One region of the Kocuria sp. CPCC 205231 genome, then DNA from elsewhere that is predicted to be linked to it. Evidence: riboswitches for the same ligand, from Rfam matches in the RefSeq annotation. Region 1 holds a riboswitch; the other holds the start of a gene.

The links. Region 1 has a riboswitch for thiamine pyrophosphate ahead of thiC (phosphomethylpyrimidine synthase ThiC). Riboswitches for the same ligand answer to the same signal wherever they lie in the genome.
Region 2: another riboswitch for thiamine pyrophosphate. It lies ahead of RF640_RS02995 (FAD-dependent oxidoreductase); the one in region 1 lies ahead of thiC (phosphomethylpyrimidine synthase ThiC).

The regions. Positions count from the first base shown of each region.
Region 1 is NZ_JAVKPP010000023.1:20,860-24,178, reverse strand. It holds gene RF640_RS17405 (recombinase family protein) at 1-79, opposite strand, end outside; gene RF640_RS17400 (hypothetical protein) at 440-829, shown strand; TPP riboswitch at 948-1,057, shown strand; gene thiC (phosphomethylpyrimidine synthase ThiC) at 1,056-2,786, shown strand; gene RF640_RS17390 (hypothetical protein) at 3,204-3,319, shown strand, end outside.
Region 2 is NZ_JAVKPP010000002.1:292,434-295,752, reverse strand. It holds gene RF640_RS03005 (hypothetical protein) at 1-671, opposite strand, end outside; gene thiE (thiamine phosphate synthase) at 770-1,399, opposite strand; TPP riboswitch at 1,505-1,608, shown strand; gene RF640_RS02995 (FAD-dependent oxidoreductase) at 1,604-2,977, shown strand; gene thiS (sulfur carrier protein ThiS) at 2,974-3,213, shown strand; gene RF640_RS02985 (thiazole synthase) at 3,215-3,319, shown strand, end outside.

The DNA.
Region 1 (3,319 bases):
CGCCCAGCAGCGCGTCGCGCTGCAGGTCGGTGGTCTGCGACCCGTCGGCCTTCGACACCCGCATGTAGCCCACCAGCATGGCACTGATCCTCCATCACTTATACGACCGTTTGCGTGACAAGGCGGTCGCGAATCCGCCGACCTCCCTTTAATGTCACTTAACCCGTTACTTATCCTAGGTCATACAAAGGGTTCGATTCCGGTGTTGTGTGACAGACCCGGGGGCGTTCGAAGCGCTTGGGCAGATGCGCGCCGTGCAGGGCATGCATAGCATGGGCGCAGAACGTGGTCGAACCTGCGGCGCAATGACTACGCTGGGCATTGTTGATTTGGTCTACAGATGTTCGATGGATGGGAGAGCTTGGTGCCTTTTGAGGTGTTCGACAAGAGGATGACTCCGTTGGCGAAGGCGCCCAGTGTCACGATTCAGAAGCGAGGCGTGATCTCGCTGAACAAGGCCGCCCATGACCTGCTCGGCAATACTGAGACGGTGGAGTTGCTCTACGACCAGGATCGTCAGGTCATGGCTCTGCGCCCAGCCGATGACTCGTCCCCGCATGCCTATGCGGTTCGCACCGGTTCTAAGCGCGGGCCGGGGCAGGCCATTGTCTCGGCCACCGCGTTCGCCCAGCACTACGGGATCGACACCACCGCTACGAGGCGGTGGAAGCCGTTCGTGGAGGACGGCATGCTCTGCGTTGATCTCACCACCGAGGGTGTGGTCATCACCGGCAACCGCACCAAGGCCACGACCGTCTCGGAGCCGGAGGAAACCGACGACGTTCCTGCCGAGGCTGCCGGTCCCGGCTCATCGACCGATCACGCCTGAGCGCCGCCTCGGCCGACTGCGAAAGCCGAGTCGCCTCGGTCCTGGAGGAAAAGAGGAGTGGTGCTCGATGCGGTGGTCGTCTGGGTGGTGACGGTGGTCACGCAGGTGTTAGGGTCGGTGCCGTCCACACGGGAGCCCCATTGCAGGGGCTGAGATCGGGCTGAGGCAGCCTGCGACCGTCGAACCTGTCCGGGTAATGCCGGCGAAGGAAGTAGGAACATTTCCCATGAGTGCATCGAATGCGCACGCCCTGTCGTATGCCCACGACACCGAGCGCGATCTCCACGTGCCGGTCACCGAGATCACCCTGGCGGACTCCCCGGGCGGGGCGGCGAACCCGCCGCTACGGGTCTACCGCACGGCCGGCCCGGGCAGCGACCCGGTGGTCGGACTCCCACCGCTGCGGGCCTCCTGGATCCAAGGCCGGGAGGACGTCGAGACCTACTTGGGGCGGGAGCGGAACCTGCTCGACGACGGCCGCTCCGCGATCCGGCGTGGTGAAGCCTCCCAGGAATGGAAGGGCGCCCGCCCGGTGCCTCTGCGGGGACGGGAGGGCCGGACGGTCACGCAGATGCACTACGCCCGGGCCGGGGTCATCACCGAGGAGATGCGGTTCGTGGCCCTGCGGGAGAACTGCGACGTCGAGCTGGTCCGCTCCGAGCTGGCGGCGGGTCGGGCGATCATCCCGGCCAACATCAACCACCCCGAGGCCGAGCCGATGATTATCGGGCGGGCGTTCTTGGTGAAGATCAACGCCAACATCGGCAACTCCGCGGTCACCAGCTCGATCGCCGAGGAGGTGGACAAGATGCAGTGGGCCACTCGTTGGGGGGCCGACACCGTGATGGACCTGTCCACCGGCGATGACATCCACACCACCCGGGAGTGGATCATCCGCAACTCCCCGGTGCCCATCGGCACCGTGCCCATCTATCAGGCCCTGGAAAAGGTCAACGGGGAAGCCAACGCCCTGACCTGGGAGATCTTCCGCGACACCGTGATCGAGCAGTGCGAACAAGGCGTGGACTACATGACCGTCCACGCCGGGGTGCTGCTGCGCTACGTGCCGCTGACCGCCGAGCGGGTCACCGGGATCGTCTCCCGGGGCGGGTCGATCATGGCCGGGTGGTGCCTGGCCCACCACCAGGAGAACTTCCTCTACACCCACTTCGAGGAGCTTTGTACGATCTTCGCCCGCTACGACGTCGCCTTCTCCCTGGGCGATGGGCTGCGCCCCGGGTCGATCGCCGACGCCAACGACGCCGCCCAGTTCGCCGAGCTGGACACCCTGGCCGAGCTCACCGCCCGGGCCTGGGAGCACGACGTGCAGGTCATGGTCGAGGGCCCCGGTCACATCCCGCTGCATCTGGTGCGGGAGAACGTCGAGCGGCAGCAGGAACTGTGCCACGGCGCCCCGTTCTACACCCTGGGCCCGCTGGTCACCGACATCGCCCCGGGCTATGACCACATCACCTCCGCGATCGGGGCCACCGAGATCGCCCGCTACGGCACGGCCATGCTGTGCTACGTCACCCCGAAAGAGCACCTCGGGCTGCCGAACAAGGACGACGTGAAGACCGGGGTGATCACCTACAAGATCGCCGCCCACGCCGCGGATCTGGCCAAGGGCCACCCCGGGGCCACCGAGCGGGACGACGCGCTGTCGAAGGCCCGCTTCGAGTTCCGGTGGCGGGACCAGTTCGCCCTGTCCCTGGACCCGGACACCGCCGAGGCCTTCCACGACGAGACCCTGCCGGCCGAACCGGCCAAGACCGCCCACTTCTGCTCGATGTGCGGGCCGAAGTTCTGCTCCATGCGCATCTCCCAGGACATCCGCGACCAGTTCGGCGGCACCGCCGCACAGGAAGCCATCGCCGGAATGCAGGAGAAGTCCGCCCAGTTCCGGGCCGCCGGATCCAAGGTCTACCTGGACGCCCCCACGGTCTCCACCACCTGAGGACCCCCCAGCAGCACCAAGCAGTTGACGCCGGCACAGACGTCGCGCCCCTGGGACCAGAACGACTCCCAGGGGCGCAGTGCCGGCCGGATGCCGACAGCCGGCCCCGGGCAAGCTGTCTCGCACCCCGCCACTCGGATCCTCGAGAAGGGCGCCGTTCATCTCCGACGAGTCACACCGAGCCGCGGAAAACCGCAACCATTCATGGCCGCCGAAGTCGTCCGGCGTGACGTCTCGCAACCCATGGCCGGCAAGACGGGCGGGAATCAGATCGCTCAGCTTGCTTCCATAATGATCGACTCACTGCCTATTCTGAGGAACTCTCATTATGCTCTCCTCGGGCCCGGTGACGCGGCCTGGACCCAGACCGGCACCAGGACCGGCACACAATCTTTCCGCCGTGCACAGGAAGTTGGCATGAACATCTCCAGGGCCCTTGCAGTCGAGCTGCACGCCCACTCCCCCACGCAATGGGTCGCCACCTACTACCCCATGATCGAAACCCCCGCGGGCCGGTGGGCCGAGGTCACCTG
Region 2 (3,319 bases), on a different contig from region 1:
TCCGCGGCCGGGCCGGCCGCGGAGGAGGATCCCGCGGTCGGACCCGGCGCCGGGGGAGCCGCCGGCGGCAGGGTCTCGCCCGAGAGCACGGGGCCGTCCTCGCGGTGGCCCCGCTCCGCCTCGTTCAGCAGGGTCACGAACTGCTCGAGCGGCTCGGACCCGTCGTGCTCCCGCGCCAGGAAGCGCTCGGCGCGGCGGCGCACCACCTTGTAGACGCGCCCGTCGTCGGGGATGCCCAGGTCCCGGGCGGCCCGGGCCACGGCCAGCGGGGGCTGCTCCGGCAGGGGGTTGGTGCCCCACTCCAGGAGCCCGGTCAGCAGCGGGCGCTCGAGCACGGCAGCCAGGGCCGCCCGGGCGCCCGGCACCCGGGTCAGCTCCAGCAGCCCGCTCGGCGGCGCGGACGGGCACCCCGGCACGTCGCTGGGCAGCCGGGCGGCGCGCTCCAGCCAGAAGGTGTCGCCGAAGAGGGTGGCGAGCAGCACGGCGGCGGCGAGCCGGTCGTCGCTCGGGGCGGCGTCCTCCGGGAGGCCCTGCTCCCAGTGCGTGCCGAGGGCGCGGCGGGCGGGCTCACCGGCCAGCCGGACGCGCAGCTGCGCGTCCTCCGGGCCGCGGGCGGTCTCCGCGGGGCGCTCCACCGCGTGCCGCACCTGGGGGTCGAGCTCGGGGTCCATGGGCCACCTCTCCGTCGTCGTCCTGCGTCCATGCTCTCAGAACGTGCTGGACGGCGGCGGGGAGCCGACGGTGAGGCGGGCGGGGGGCCGCCCCGGGCTCAGGCGGGGAGCAGACCGCGCAGCTGCCCGGCGGCGGTGCGGGGATCGGGGGCCTCGGTGACGGCGCGGACGACGACGACGCCGCGCGCCCCGGCCTCCAGCACCTGCGGGAGCCGCGTCTCGTCGATGCCGCCGATGGCGAACCACGGCACGGGCAGGACCTCCGGGTCCGCGTCCAGCCGGGCCTCCGTCAGCTCGGCGACCGCGCGGACGAACTCCAGCCCGGTGGCCGGGCGCCCCGGCTTGGTGGGCGTGGCCCAGACGGGGCCGGTGCAGAAGTAGTCGACGTCCGAATCCTCCAGCGCCGCCGTGGCCTGTCCGAGGTCGTGGGTGGAGCGCCCGATCAGCACGTCGGGGCCCAGGAGCCGCCGGGCCTGGGCGGGGCTGAGGTCGTGCTGGCCCACGTGGAAGACGTCGGCGCCCACGAGCGTGGCGATGTCGGCGCGGTCGTTGACCGCGAACAGGGTGTCGTACTCGGCGGCCACCCGGCCCAGCAGCTCCAGCGCGGCGATCTCCTCGTCCGCGTCGATGCTCTTGTCCCGCAGCTGGACGACGTCAGCGCCGCCGGCACAGACGGCGTGCAGGAAGTCCTCGAGGTCGCCCCGGTCCCGGCGGGCGTCCGTGCACACGTACAGCCGGGCGGCGAGGAGTCTGGCCGTCCGGGTCTCTCGCAGGGAGGACTCGGCGGGGGCGGAGGCATCACGGGTAGGCTGGGTCACACGCTGATGATAGGTCAGCGGTTCTGCGGGAGCCCCACCGGGGGCTGAGAGGGCGTCCAGCGCCGACCGCCACACCTGATGCGGGTCATGCCGCCGGAGGAAAGGACGTTCCCTGTGACTGCCGCGCACCCCGCCCCCACGACCGCGCCCCACCCGCTGGTCGACCGGCCCGAGCACGTCCGCGCCGACGTCGCCGTCGTCGGCGCCGGGGTGATCGGCCTGGCCACCGCCTGGGAGCTGCGCCGCCGCGGCCGCTCGGTGGTCGTGGTGGACCCCGAGCCGGGCTCCGGCGCCAGCCGCGCCGCGGCCGGGATGCTCGCCCCGGTGAGCGAGGTCCAGTACCAGCAGGAGCCCCTGTACCCCCTCATGACCGCCTCGGCCGCCGAGTACCCGGCGTTCGTGGCCGCCCTCGAGCAGGCCGCCGGCGGGACGGTGGGCCACCGGGCCACCGAGACCCTCGTGTGCGGCGTGGACGCCGCCGACCGGCAGGCCCTGACGGACCTCCGCGAGCTGCAGGGGCGCCACGGCATGACCGTGGAGCAGCTGACCCTGCGCGCCGCCCGCACCCTCGAGCCGGCCCTGAGCCCGCGGCTGTCCGCCGCGCTGCGGATCCCCGACGACCACCAGGTGGACCCGCGCCGCCTCGTGGCGGGGCTGCTCGCGGCCCTCGTCGCCCCGGAGCTCCCGGAGCTCCCGGAGCCCGCCGGGCCCTCGCAGGCCCCCGGGGTCCCGCCCGTGCGCGACGGCGGACCGGCCCGCCTCGTCCACGGGCTCGCCACGGGGCTGCGCCGCCACGCCGAGGGCGCGGCGACGGGCGTCCGCCTGGCCGGCGGCGGGATGGTCTCCGCGACCTGGACGGTCCTCGCCCCGGGCGCCGGGCTCGGCGAGCTCGAGGGGCTGCCGGAGGACTGGCACCCGCCGCTGCGGCCGGTGCACGGGGACATCCTGCGCGCCCGGGTCCCCGCCGGGGCGCCGGAGCTGCTCGAGCGCACCGTCCGCGGCCTGGTGCACGGGGTGCCCGTCTACCTGGTGCCCCGCGCCGACGGGACCGTGGTGATCGGGGCGACCTCCCGCGAGGACGACCTGAGCGGCCCCAGCGCCGGCGGCGTGTTCCGGCTGCTGCGCGACGCCCAGGCGCTCGTGCCCGGCGTCGCCGACCTCGAGCTGATCGAGGTGCTGGCCCGCGCCCGGCCCGGCACCCCGGACGACATCCCGTACCTCGGCCGGGTCCGCGACCCGGACGGCTCGCCGGTGCCGGGGCTCGTGGTCTCCACCGGCTACTTCCGCCACGGCGTCCTGCTCGCCCCGCTGGCCGCCCGGCTCGCCGCGCAGCTGGTGGCCGGCGGGTCCGGAGCCGATCCGGCCGCCGACGCCGAGCACCTCGCCACCACCGACCCGCACCGCTTCGACCGCCCCGTCGAGGCCCGTCCAGGGGATCCCGCGCCGGCCGCCGCCGGGCCCGGGCCCCGGAGCAGGAGCACCCGATGACCGCCATCACCCTCAACGGCCGCCCGCACCGCGTGGCGGCGGAGGCGACCGTCGTCGACCTCGTCGCCGAGACCGTCGGCCGGGCCCTGGGGCCCGACGGCGCCCCGCTGGACGGCGGGCGCCTCGGCGTGGCCGTCGCCGTGGACGCCGCGGTCGTGCCCCGCAGCCGCTGGCGGCGGACCCCCGTGGCGGAGGGCCAGTCGATCGAGATCATCACCGCCGTCCAGGGAGGCTGACGTGACCGTCCCGCACCCCGACCCGCACCGCGACCCGCTCGTGCTCGACGGCACGGAGCTGGGCTCCCGGCTGATCATGGGCACCGGCGGCCTGAGCTCGCTGCAC